Regions from separate parts of the Blautia pseudococcoides genome, predicted to be linked through region 3. Evidence: predicted binding sites of a transcription regulator. Region 3 holds the regulator's gene; each other region holds the start of a gene.
The links. Region 3 encodes Rex, which represses fermentation and respiration genes when NADH is low (regulators of the CRP and FNR family bind a similar motif). Its sites were predicted from a motif close to ATTGTTAANTANTTAACAAT; they were not measured.
Positions count from the first base shown of each region.

Region 1: A4V09_RS08550 (phosphoenolpyruvate carboxykinase (ATP)) is a predicted target of Rex. The motif match lies at 1,358-1,377, and genes of this name have one in related genera.
Region 2: pflB (formate C-acetyltransferase) is a predicted target of Rex. The motif match lies at 1,860-1,879, and genes of this name have one in related genera.
Region 4: A4V09_RS05520 (DUF8180 domain-containing protein) is a predicted target of Rex. The motif match lies at 1,916-1,935, and genes of this name have one in related genera.

Region 1 is NZ_CP015405.2:1,816,141-1,819,297, forward strand. Features, by position in the region: gene A4V09_RS08550 (phosphoenolpyruvate carboxykinase (ATP)) at 1-1,300, opposite strand, end outside; gene thrC (threonine synthase) at 1,423-2,910, opposite strand; gene A4V09_RS08560 (cell wall hydrolase) at 2,931-3,157, opposite strand, start outside.
Region 2 is NZ_CP015405.2:1,941,825-1,944,981, forward strand. Features, by position in the region: gene pflB (formate C-acetyltransferase) at 1-1,676, opposite strand, end outside; ZMP/ZTP riboswitch at 1,768-1,847, opposite strand; gene thiD (bifunctional hydroxymethylpyrimidine kinase/phosphomethylpyrimidine kinase) at 1,938-2,747, opposite strand; gene A4V09_RS09215 (HAD family hydrolase) at 2,744-3,157, opposite strand, start outside.
Region 3 is NZ_CP015405.2:1,668,705-1,671,861, forward strand. Features, by position in the region: gene A4V09_RS07870 (bifunctional ADP-dependent NAD(P)H-hydrate dehydratase/NAD(P)H-hydrate epimerase) at 1-1,091, opposite strand, end outside; gene A4V09_RS07875 (redox-sensing transcriptional repressor Rex) at 1,161-1,805, opposite strand; gene A4V09_RS07880 (ABC-F family ATP-binding cassette domain-containing protein) at 2,049-3,157, shown strand, end outside.
Region 4 is NZ_CP015405.2:1,186,018-1,189,174, forward strand. Features, by position in the region: gene A4V09_RS05515 (AAA family ATPase) at 1-1,855, shown strand, start outside; gene A4V09_RS05520 (DUF8180 domain-containing protein) at 1,981-2,322, shown strand; gene A4V09_RS05525 (CooT family nickel-binding protein) at 2,326-2,508, shown strand; gene A4V09_RS05530 (methylenetetrahydrofolate reductase) at 2,602-3,157, shown strand, end outside.

The DNA of each region.
Region 1 (3,157 bases), 150 kb from region 3:
AAGGAACAACAACCAGTTTATTTGGGTCAACACCTGGTGCCAGACGCTCTGCTGTAGAACGTTTTGTAGCCAGAGTAGCACCCATTACAGATGCCAGGGAAGCACCTTTTAATTTAACTACCGGCGGAATGGTCGGGTCTTTCATGATCCAGAAGATAGCATTAACCGGCTCGTCGATCTTGTCAACGCGGTTCGGTGCCCACAGTTTGGATTTGATCGCACGTCCGTTACCATTTCTGATATCTTCTGTTACAAGCTGGATGTTTCCATCCTCGTCTAATGTAGCAGAGTTATTCATGGAAGTGAGAAGGAACTTGTTGTCATCACATCCTGCCGGATAATCCTGTGTTTTGTCGAAGTATGTAGGCTCTAATGCTACGGAAGCACATGTATCTGTGTTGATGATGAATGCATCATCGTGCAGAACTTTGATTTCGTATTTGCCATTGTGTTTTGCATGTGTGATGGTGGATTTACCTGATCCTGACAGACCGTATACGGATGCAACGTATTTGGAACCGTCAGCAAGTGTGTACTCTTTCTGTCCGCCGTGGCATGCTGCGTAACCATTTCTGTTGGCAATAGCCCAAGCCATGGTCAGAGTACCTTTTTTGTGCTCACCGAAGTATCTCATACCAAGGATACAAGCACAGTTCTGGTCTGTGTTAAAGTAGCACAGAGTCTGCGGATCGCTTAAGCAGCTGTAGTCAACACCCGGACGGCTTGCCGGTGCCCACTGAGGATCTGAGAAGATGTAAACATCTGCTTCTTTTCCTTCACCTACAGGCTGAGAATTTTTATACATTTTAACATAGTCATCAGACATATACTGGAAGTTCAGCATCCAGGAGTACATGATGTTCTCTTCGCCTTCCGGAATCAGCAGGTGAGCTTTTACCATGAATTCAGGATCCAGGCCTACATATACCTCTGCATGGTACATGGTTTTCCAGCGGGCTTCATAAATAGCATCCATAGCCACTTTGTCAAGAGCTGCGCAGTCAACACCTGGTTCTCCGGCAATGCGGCGTGCGGCTGCATAACGTCCTGTGATAGCACCATCGTTGAATAATAAAACTTTAGCGTCTCTCTCAAGACCAAACTCTTCGCCTCTATAAACAGGCATATCTGTAACGACTGTTCCAGGTGAGTTCTTCGCTAATTCATATGCCTCTTTTAATGTGTTAACCTTAACAACATTGTTGCCATAGAACGCTGCTTCAATAATGGAACGAGTTTTGCTGAAGCCAGTTTTGCCTGCTCCAATCTCGTTGATTGGGTAATATGCTTTTGTTGACATATGGTTTCCTCCTTAATCTTATCTCAAAGTCAATTCATTATCTCATGTTAGTTTTTAAAAGTCAATAGTTTAACAATGTATTTTCTTGACGATTTTTTTACATTTTATAGAATTTTAATATTTTAAATCCCAAGGACATTTTTTACTGCTGCCGGCATCTCCGGAACATCTAAAACCGTATCATGGAGAACAGGGGCTGTACGAATCTCCTCAATGGCATTGGGCACCTTCACATTTGCAATTTTGGACAATTCATCCACCAGCTCAAAATCACCCATGGAATCATATTTACTGTCAATGGCATTCATAACGCTTCTTGTGAATTTAAAAGGGCTGGCTGTGGAGGCAATGACCGTCTTGGTACTATCCCCGGTCTCAGCCGCGTATTTTCCGTAGACACAGGACGCCACAGCTGTATGGGTGTCGATCACATAGCCTGTTTCCCCGTAAAGAGCCTTTATTACACCTGCCGTCTCCTCCTCTGTGGCAAAATTGCCGTAGAAATCAGCAAGCTGGCTGCGCATCTTTTCTGTGATCTGGTAAATCCCGCCCTTGGAAAGCTGCTCCATCATCTCACGGTTTTTGTCCGCGTTTTCCCCTGCAATGCGGTAAATAAGCCTTTCTAAGTTGCTGGATATGAGGATATCCATGGACGGGGATGAAGTCAGGATGAAATCACGGTTCCTGTCATAATTTCCGGTGGAGAAGAAATCATAAAGGACTTTATTCTCATTGGAAGCACAGATCAATTTGTCTATAGGCAGTCCCATATTCTTGGCATAATAGGCGGCCAGGATATTTCCGAAGTTACCTGTGGGCACCGTTACGTTAATTTTTTCACCATCTTTTATCTCACCATTCTTATAAAGGTTCACGTAAGCGTAAACGTAGTACACTACCTGAGGGACCAGGCGGCCGATATTGATGGAGTTGGCAGAGGAAAACTGGAAGCCTGCCTTATCAAGCTCCTCCTCCATTGCTTTGTCATTGAACATTTTTTTCACTGCAGTCTGGGCATCATCGAAATTGCCTGTGATACCCACCACATATGTATTATTTCCCTTCTGTGTCACCATCTGTTTTTCCTGAATAGGGCTGACACCGTTCTTGGGATAAAAAACAATGATTCTTGTACCCGGCACATCTGCAAAACCGGCCATGGCTGCCTTTCCTGTATCGCCTGAAGTGGCAGTGAGGATCACAATCTCATTTTTCACATGATTTTTCTTGGCAGAAGTGGTCAGAAGATGGGGCAGAATGGAAAGTGCCATATCTTTGAATGCAATAGTTGCTCCGTGGAACAGTTCCAGATAGTATGCACCTCCCGCTTTTACTAAAGGTGCTATCTCTTCTGTATCGAATTTGGAATCATAAGCCCTGGCAATACATGACTTTAACTCTTCCTCTGTGAAATCCGTAAGAAAACGGCGCATAACCTCATAAGCAATTTCCCGGTATGTCATCCCTGCCAGTCTGTCCATAGGAACATCCAGCTCAGGAATCTCTGTAGGCACAAATAAACCGCCGTCCTTTGAAAGTCCTTTTAAAATTGCTTCGGATGCCTTTACGCATTCTCCTGTTCCTCTAGTACTTTTGTACAAAATCTCCATCTCTATATGTCCTTTCTTCTTTACGGATACGTGAAAAAGTCATGTACCCCATATTGGAATAAAAATTTTAAATCCTCTTTAAACCATTTAATATTGTGCTGCTCCGCATAAGCCTCTTCCATAAAGAACAGCGCACCTTGGGAATAATCTTCCCCATCAATCGCCCGGTTGACCGCCTCTCTGGTTCCCTCTGAAACGGTGACCGTATTGATCCTGCCGTCAACTGTAGGAGAAAACTGGGGACTTC
Region 2 (3,157 bases), 270 kb from region 3:
CGGGGGAAATCACCCTCTGTCTCGAAGTCCACTGCCATTCCTTCCTCATCACGCACAACTTTTACCTTGGCGTATTTCACAGCGGACAGGGAATCCACCACATGGGAAAAGCCTGCAATTCCTGTTGCAAAAGTTCTGCGCACATCTGTATCGATCAGTGCCATCTCTGCTGCTTCATAATAATATTTGTCGTGCATATACTGGATCAGGTTCAGGGTATTTACATACAGCCCTGCCAGCCAGTCCATCATAATTTCATATTTGCGGACAAGCTCATCATATTCCAGGTAATCGGAAGTGATCGGTTTATATTCAGGTCCCACCTGAACCCTTGACTTCTCATCCATACCGCCGTTGATGGCATATAAGAGGCATTTTGCCAGGTTTGCACGGGCTCCGAAGAACTGCATTTCTTTTCCTGTCTGGGTAGCTGATACACAGCAGCAGATGGAATAGTCATCTCCCCATACCGGCCGCATCACATCGTCATTTTCATACTGGATAGAGCTGGTCTCCACAGAGATAAATGCAGCGTATTTCTTAAAGTTTTCAGGCAGTCTTGATGAGTAGAGAACCGTCAGGTTCGGTTCCGGCGCAGGACCCATATTCTCCAGTGTGCGGAGGATTCTGTAATCTGTCTTTGTGACCATGGAACGGCCGTCCTGACCCATGCCTGCCACCTCCACGGTAGCCCATACCGGGTCTCCGGAGAAGAGCTGGTTGTAAGAAGGAACACGGGCAAACTTAACCATTCTCAGCTTCATGATAAAATGGTCTACCAGCTCCTGTGCTTCTTTTTCCGTCAGTGTACCATTTTCCAGATCTCTCTGCATGTAAATATCCAGGAAAGTTCCCACACGGCCCACACTCATGGCTGCACCATTCTGTGTCTTGATGGCAGCCAGGTATCCGAAATACAGCCACTGAACTGCTTCCTTAGCGTTCTGTGCCGGTTTTGAGATATCATATCCATAGCTCATAGCCATTTTTTTCATATCAGCAAGGGCACGGTACTGCATGGAAATCTCTTCTCTCTGACGTATGATCTCATCTGTCATGATACCACAGCCGCAGTTATCGTAATCTTCTTTTTTCTTTTCCATCAGGAAATCAACACCGTAAAGCGCCACTCTTCTGTAGTCGCCCACAATACGGCCACGGCCATAAGTGTCCGGAAGTCCTGTGATGATTTTGTTATGACGGGCTTTTTTCATCTCCGGTGTATACGCATCGAAGACACCCTGATTATGAGTTTTATGATATTCTGTAAAGATTTTATGAAGCTCCGGAGCCGGTGTATAGCCATTGGATGTACAAGAATCCTCTGCCATTTTAATACCGCCATAAGGCATAAATGCCCGTTTCAGTGGTTTGTCGGTCTGAAGCCCTACTACCTTTTCCAGGTCTTTTAATTCTTCACTGATATAGCCCGGCCCATGGGAAGTCAGTGAGGATACAATCTCCGTATCCATATCCAGAACGCCGCCTTTTGCACGTTCCTCTTTCTGCAGTTTTGACAGTGCAGACCAGAGTTTTTCCGTTGCTTCGGTGGGGCCTTCCAGGAACTCCTGATTTCCTTCATACGGTTCGTAGTTGTGCTGGATAAAGTCACGAGTATTGACTTCTTCCTTCCAGATTCTACCTTTAAATCCATCCCATTGTTTGAAGTTATTCATCTTTGCAAGTCCTCCTTCTAAGACAATAATTGTGTAGAAGCTGCCTTTAGACCGGACCGGATATATTAAAAAAAGCCGGTCCTATCCAGACAACTTCTGCCCAGACGGTCGGCTAAATCAACGTTATACTCCCTGTGGTTCATTCCACTTCCGCCAGTTATATAACATCTGTAGTATAATGCATTTTTTTAAGAATTGTCAATAAAAGGAACGAATCTTTTATGTTCTTTTTCGTATACATATTACAAAAATTATTACGGATCACCGAAATGGATAGCCAATTGCAAAAGGAGGTAATCTGTACATATGGTTCAAAGGTCCGCTGCCCTTTCCCAGATCAAGCCCGTCCTGCAGCGCACCGGTCAGGTAATTTTTGGCATTCTTTACGCTTCTTTCCAGAGGATATCCTGCAGCAAGACTACAGGCAATGGCGGAAGACAAGGTGCATCCTGTTCCGTGTGTATTGGGATTTTCTATCCTCTTTGTGGAAAACCAGGTACATCTGCCCTTCTCATATAAAAGATCATCCGCTCCATTTTTCAAATGGCCGCCTTTTAGCAGAACCGCACCGGAGCCATACTTTGCTATTTTTTCTGCGGCTCGTTTCATATCCTTGGGGCTGCCCACAGAAAAACCACAGAGTGCTTCCGCTTCCGAAAGATTTGGTGTCACCACTGCTGCCAGAGGGAAAAGCTCCTCTCTCAGCGCTTCAGAGGCATCCTCCGATAGGAGTCTGCTGCCGCTTGTGGATATCATGACCGGGTCTAATACCACATCCTGCGCCTGGTATTTTTTCAGCCTTCCGGCAATTTCCCGTATGATCTTTTCGTTGGAGACCATACCGATTTTTACTGCATCCGGGCGGATATCTGTGAAAATGCAGTCCATCTGTTTTCCTACAAATTCCGCGTCACACTCCTGTATCCCATATACACCTGTTGTATTCTGCGCCGTGAGTGCTGTGATCACACTCATGGCGTACATCTTATGGACTGTTATGGTTTTAATATCCGCCTGGATTCCGGCTCCTCCGCTGCAGTCTGATCCGGCAATAGTCAATACTTTTTTCACATTTTATGCCCCCAATCTTCCCATTTTTCAAGATAAACATCAGCCAGTTTAAGCAATTTTCCTCTGTCTTTTTCCGAATAAAGATCACGAATAACTGCCAGTAAAAATCCGGCATTTTTCGCTGTTTCCGCCGCAAAATATGCATCTTCCAGCACTAATGTCTCTACTTTTTTTGTACCGATGATTCCCATCGCCATCTCATATATTCGTGGATTTCTTTTACCGGCTCCCGCCTCCGTACAAGTGAGGATACCAGTAAAATATGAATCAATTCCGTTATTTTTAAGCGCAGCTTCTATAAGAAGCCTGTTTGTGGATGTGGCGATACACATTCTGATACCCCGGCTCTTTAAATCCTCCAGCACGGAAAGCAGTCCCGGTTTGATCCGGATTTCCTCTTTATAATAGTC
Region 3 (3,157 bases):
GGTGCCGGATACTGTGTCAGCACCTCCATCCTGCCCGCCAGCAGATTCAGCCCGTCCGCATCAATCAACAGCGGTTTACCGCCCTCGGCCAGTATGGTGTAGAGAATATCTTCTGCCTGCTGTCCTGTGCCAAGTCCCGGTCCTACTCCGATCACATCAGCCCAGGTAAGCCCTTCCTGTATCTGTTCTTTTTTGATCTCCTCATCGTCATAGAAGCTGTACATAGCCTCCGGCAGCATTGTGGTCAGTACCTGCCTGTTCTCCTCCCTGGTATGTACCTTGATCATGCCTGCACCTGTCCTGAGTGCTGCACAGGCAGAGAGATACGCTGCGCCGCTGATATCACGGCTTCCGGCTGCCAGGAATATCTTCCCATAGGTTCCCTTGTTTCCATCCGGCTTTCTTTCCGGGATCCGGTACAGATCTTTCTCCTCACAGCGCAGTACAGACAGTTCAAAATCGTTCCGGGGCAGTTTATAGATCCCGATATCAGCAGTCCTGACCTTTCCCGCATAGGAAGCACCCGGATAGAATAACAGCCCCGCCTTCTCATAGGCAAAGGTCACAGTCACGTCAGCTTTCACTGCGCAGCCCAGCACCTTTCCCGTATCCGCGCTGATACCGGAGGGGATATCCACTGCCATGATCCTGGCCTCTGACCGGTTCAGGGCTTCGATGGTGTCTCTGTAAATTCCATCCACTTCTCTGGACAGTCCTACACCAAAGACAGCATCTACTATAGTAGTATATTCAGCAGGTACGGCATTCTTGACAAAGGATATGTGATAATTTTCCGCAATATTCACTTGCTTTCTCATTTCTTCTGTATAATGATCCTTTTTTCCAAGGATACAGATATCTGCCGAAACCCCTGTCACATGAAGCATACGGGCCACAGCTACGCCATCCCCACCGTTATTTCCGGTTCCGCAGAGTACCAGAACCTTTTTAAGCGGAAATTTTTCCTCCAGGAGGGCCTGGTACACACTCAGGGCTGCCCGTTCCATAAGGACCAGGGATGGGATCCCGATCTTGCGGATGGTATAATCATCCAAAAATTTCATCTGTCCGCCGGTTACGATTTGTTTCATGTCATTCACTCCTCTCTTTTGCCGGTATCAGCAAAAAGGCCGCCGCAAAAGTCCCGCAGCAGCCTTTTCTTACTTTTTATGTTCCGTCACATAACAATTCAGATTATAAGACAATCGCATGAGGCTCTCGGATAGATGTACGTTTTCCACAATAACATCCTCCGGCACCTCCAGATCCAGATGTGCGAAATTCCAGATGGCCTTGATCCCGTTTTCCACCAGCAGGTTCGCTGTCTCCTCCGCATTATTCTTAGGCAGAGTGAGCGCTGCTATCTGAACGTCATTATCCTTCAGATACTGGGGAAGTTCATCCATCATAAGAATTTCGTTGCCTCGTATGGAGATGCCTTTCAGAACCGGATTCACATCAAAGATGCCTACAACCTTAAACCCGCGTTTTTCAAACTGTACATAATTCGCCAGAGCCTGGCCCAGATTACCGGCTCCGATGATGATCATGTTGTGGGTCCGGTCAAGTCCCAGGATCTTACCTATTTCCGTGTACAGGTACTGCACATTATATCCGTATCCCTGCTGCCCAAAACCCCCAAAATTATTCAGGTCCTGGCGGATCTGGGATGCCGTCACGCGCATTTTGGTACTCAGCTCATTTGAGGAAATACGCTCCACACCATCTTCCAAAAGTTCTCCTAAATATCTGTAATATCGGGGAAGTCTTCTGATGACTGCTTTTGATATGCATTTTTCGTCCACGACTTTACCCTCCTTATGTCTTAGTTTTCTGTTTCATATAGGAATATTATATATAATTGTTAAAATAAAGTCAAATACAATTCCAGTTATTGTTGTTTTTATCTGTTGTCAAATTCTGAATTTCAGATATAATAGGAAGGGTGAAGCAAAAATCCCACGGCCAAAGACCATTCCCAGTGGAATTTTGTCTATGACTGTAAGAGACAAAACAGTTACACCTAAAGATAAAGGAGATTCTTAAATATGATACTGGCATGTCAAAATATTGAAAAATCGTTTGGAGGCATGAATTTGATCCATGACGCCTCCTTCCATATAGAGGAACGCGAAAAAGCCGCCTTAGTGGGCATCAACGGAGCGGGCAAATCCACACTACTGCGCATTATCATGCAGGAGATTCCTGCGGACAGCGGGGAGGTCATCTTATCCAGAGGCAGGACCATCGGCTACCTGGCCCAGCACCAGGAGCTGGACAGCGCCCTCACCATCTACGATGCCCTGCTGCAGGTCAAACAGCATATTCTGGATATGGAGCTTCATATGCGGGAAACGGAAAAGCAGATGAAGCACGCTTCCGGGAAAGAACTGGAACACCTGATGGAGACGTATTCCCGGCTGACCCATGAATTTGAAATGGAAAACGGCTACGCATATAAAAGCGAGCTTGTGGGCGTGCTGAAAGGGCTTGGCTTTCCTGAGAGTGACTTTGAAAAAGAAATCTCCACTCTGTCAGGAGGGCAGAAAACACGTGTGGCACTTGGACGCCTGCTTTTGTCAAAACCGGACATCATCCTTTTGGATGAGCCTACCAACCATCTGGATATGGATTCCATTTCCTGGCTGGAGACCTATCTGCTGAACTATCCGGGAGCTGTCCTGATCGTATCCCATGACCGGTATTTTCTGGACAGGATCGTAACCAAAGTTATTGATATTGACAACGGAAAGGTAAGCTCATTTACCGGAAATTATTCTGCTTACAGTGAGAAAAAGGCCCAGCTTCGCAGGGATGCCTACCAGGCGTATCTGAACCAGCAGCAGGAGATCAAACATCAGGAGGAAGTGATCGCCAAATTAAAACAGTTTAACAGGGAGAAATCCATAAAGCGGGCAGAAAGCCGAGAAAAACTGCTGGATAAGATTGAAGTCATAGAAAAGCCCACAGAGGTAAACGCTTCCATGCGTATTTACTTAAAGCCCCGTATGGAAAGCGGAACGGATGTACTGACAGTGGAACATCTCACAAAATCCTTCCCCTCTCTCCCCCTCTTTTCGGACCTGAATTTTTCTATCAAACGGGGGGAACGGGTAGCGATCATCGGAAACAACGGAACAGGTAAGACCACCATACT
Region 4 (3,157 bases), 480 kb from region 3:
GCTTAAAAATCTGGAGCGTATCCAAAAGAACAACGGGGAACTCAAAACACTGTATGCCCTCAGGAAGGAACTGGAGGGGACAAAACTGCGCGCCGGTGAGGTCAGGGAGCTGGAGAAGCGGATCTCGGAGGGAAAAAGGGCAAATATTTATATAAAGCCCCTGGCAGATGACTGCACAGAGAAAAAGAATTTGCTTGCTGACGAAGAAGCCCATGCAGGAGAGATAAAAAAAGAGATCAGAGAACTGGAACAGGAGAAGAAAGCTCTGCTTGTCCAAATGGCAGCAGCCAAAAGGGAAGAAAAGCTTGGGGCAGAGATACAGGAATTGACAGAACGCCTTCTGGTTTATGAAAAATGGCAGCGGGAGGCAGAGGTACTCCTGGAACTGGAAACGCAGAAGGAAAAGCTGCTTGAGTCTGCGGAAAACCAGATCACGGTACAGAAAGAACAGGGAATCGCCTATGAGAGTTACAGGGAAGAATTCTTCAGAAGCCAGGCCGGCCTGCTGGCCAGGAAACTGGAGGAAGGAAAGCCATGCCCGGTCTGCGGCTCCACAGTACATCCGGTAAAAGCTGCCTGCGGGAAAAAGGAGTTGAGTGAAGCCGTACTGAAGGAAATGGAGGATCAAAAGGAAAAAACTTCCGCAAAACTGCAGAAAACCCTTACAGCCCTGGCAGAGAACGGAAAGGAATGGCAGACCAGAATGGAACACCTGCGCAGGGAGGCGGCTCTTTCCGGCAAAAAAAGCGGAGCCGCTATGCGTAAAAAAACAGCTTCCCTGATCAAAGAGGCCGGCGGGCGTCTGGAGAAGAAGAAGGCAAAAAGCACTCCGGGAGTTCTCTGTGTGGAGACGATCAGAAAAAACCTGGAGGAGAATGCGCAGCGCCGGGCAGCAGCCGGGAGAGAGATCCAGATTTGTGAAAAACGGGTGACAGAGATTGCAAAGGATCAAAAAGCGGCGGAAGGGAAGCTGCTTCTGGAAGTGAAACAGCAGAAATTCAAAAGCAGGGCAAAAGCTATGGAGGCATGTCTGGACAGTGAAGAGATGGCCCGTATGGAAAAAGAGACGCAGGCTTATGAAGACCATGTGAGAGAACTTCAGATCAGGATCAGAAGCCTGGCTCCTTCTCTGCGTGGCAGGAAGCTGTGCCCGGAGGAGGACGTGCGGGAGCAGATCCAGAGGGCAGAGCAGCAGCTGAGGACTGTGCGGATGCAGCTTCGGGAGGAGTACAGCGCTCTTGACAGGACAAAAGAAGTGCGCAGGCAGCTGGAGGTATTGTTTGAGGAGAGCAGCAGGACGAAAAACCGCCGGCTGTCGCTTCAGAGTCTTTCGGATACGGCGTGCGGCACGCTGAAGGGTAAGCCTAAGATCTCCCTGGAGCGTTATGTACAGTCTGCCTATTTCCGTATGATCGCCCTTGAAGCCAACAGGCGGCTGGAGCGTATGTCCTCCGGCAGGTATGAGCTGCTTGTGCGGGAGGAAAAAGAAAACCTTCAGTCCAGGTCTGGCCTGGATCTGGATGTCTATGATTACCACACCGGAAAGGTCAGGGGCATCCGTTCCCTTTCGGGAGGGGAGAGCTTTCAGGCAGCTTTGAGCCTGGCCCTCGGAGTCTCCGGGGTCATCGGCCAGTTTGCAGGTGGGATCCGGGTGGAGACCGTATTTATCGACGAGGGGTTCGGCAGCCTGGATGAGCAGTCCCTGGAGTCTGCCGTGGAGACTTTGTCGGCCCTTTCCAGGGAAGACTGCCTGGTGGGCATCATTTCCCATGTTCCTGAGCTTAAGGAGCGTATAGAATGCAGGATCGAAGTGGAAAAAAACAGAGGTGGAAGCTCCGTGTTTTTTACCTCTTGAACCTCTAAAAAAACATAAGAATAACTTGATAAAAAACCGGAAAGCATGTATAATGAATTTATTGATAAATTATTGTCATTTACTGCGCCCAAACGGGGTAAAAGCAGTAGGGAAAGGATGGAAAAATGCATTTAATCAACGACGAAAATGGCAACATGGTTCCTCACGGACATGACCATGAGCATGACCATGGTCACAGCCATGAACACAGCCACGGCTGCAGCAGTTGTTCAGAGGGCGAATGTGGCGGGAATTGTACGGAGGAAGTGGCAGCACTTTTGAACTATATGCTTTCCCACAATGAGCATCACGCACAGGAGCTTGACCAGATGGCAGAGAATCTGTCAAAGCTTGGAATGGAAGATGCAGCCAAGACCATTAAAGAAGGCGTTGCTGATTTCCAGAAAGGAAATATGCGCCTGGGCCTGGCCCTGACACTGGTAAAAGAACATTTGAAGGAGGCGTAAGCTATGTGTCTTGCAACGGTACAGAGAAGCGATGACAACACAGTCATCTGCAGAAATGTAAGCAGAATCGACGTGGATGGCGAAAAGCTTATCATACGGGACATCATGGGCGAGGAGAGGACCATTATTGGCAAAATATTGATGGTAGACCTTGGAAACAGTCTTGTTAAGCTGGACTGCCAGTAAAGCAGCGGAAAAGTTGGAGGACTTTCTGCTGGATCAACAACGGTTTTAAGGCTTCGGCCTTAAAAATAAATTAACAAAGCGGAGGTAGTAACTATGAAATTATCTGAGGCAATGAGGAACAAAATGCTCGTTTCTTTTGAGCTGTTCCCGCCGAAGACAGACAAAGGAATGGAAAATCTTCCGGGAACCATCGAGCATCTTTGCAAGTACCGGCCGGAGTACATTTCCTGTACATATGGTGCGGGCGGAACCAATGTGGGTAAGAACATGGATGTGTGCAAAATGATCCAGAATGCCGGGACGATTCCGGTAACGCATTTTACATGTATCGGCAATACCGCAGAGGGGATCAAAGAGCAGCTTCAGAATTACCTGGACAACGGCGTAGATCATATGCTGGCGCTCCGCGGTGACCTTCCGTTTGGATGGACAGGGACCGGTGGGGATTTCGCTTACGCAACAGATCTGGTGGCTTATGTCCGCAAAGAATTCGGCGATAAGATCGAGATCGCTGTAGCAGGTTCTCCGGAAGGACATATCACTTGCCGCAGCCTGGAATCTGACATCGCTGTCCTGAAACAGAAACAGGATAACGGTGCTGACTACATCATGACTCAGCTTTGCTGGGATATGGAGCAGTTCAAACGCT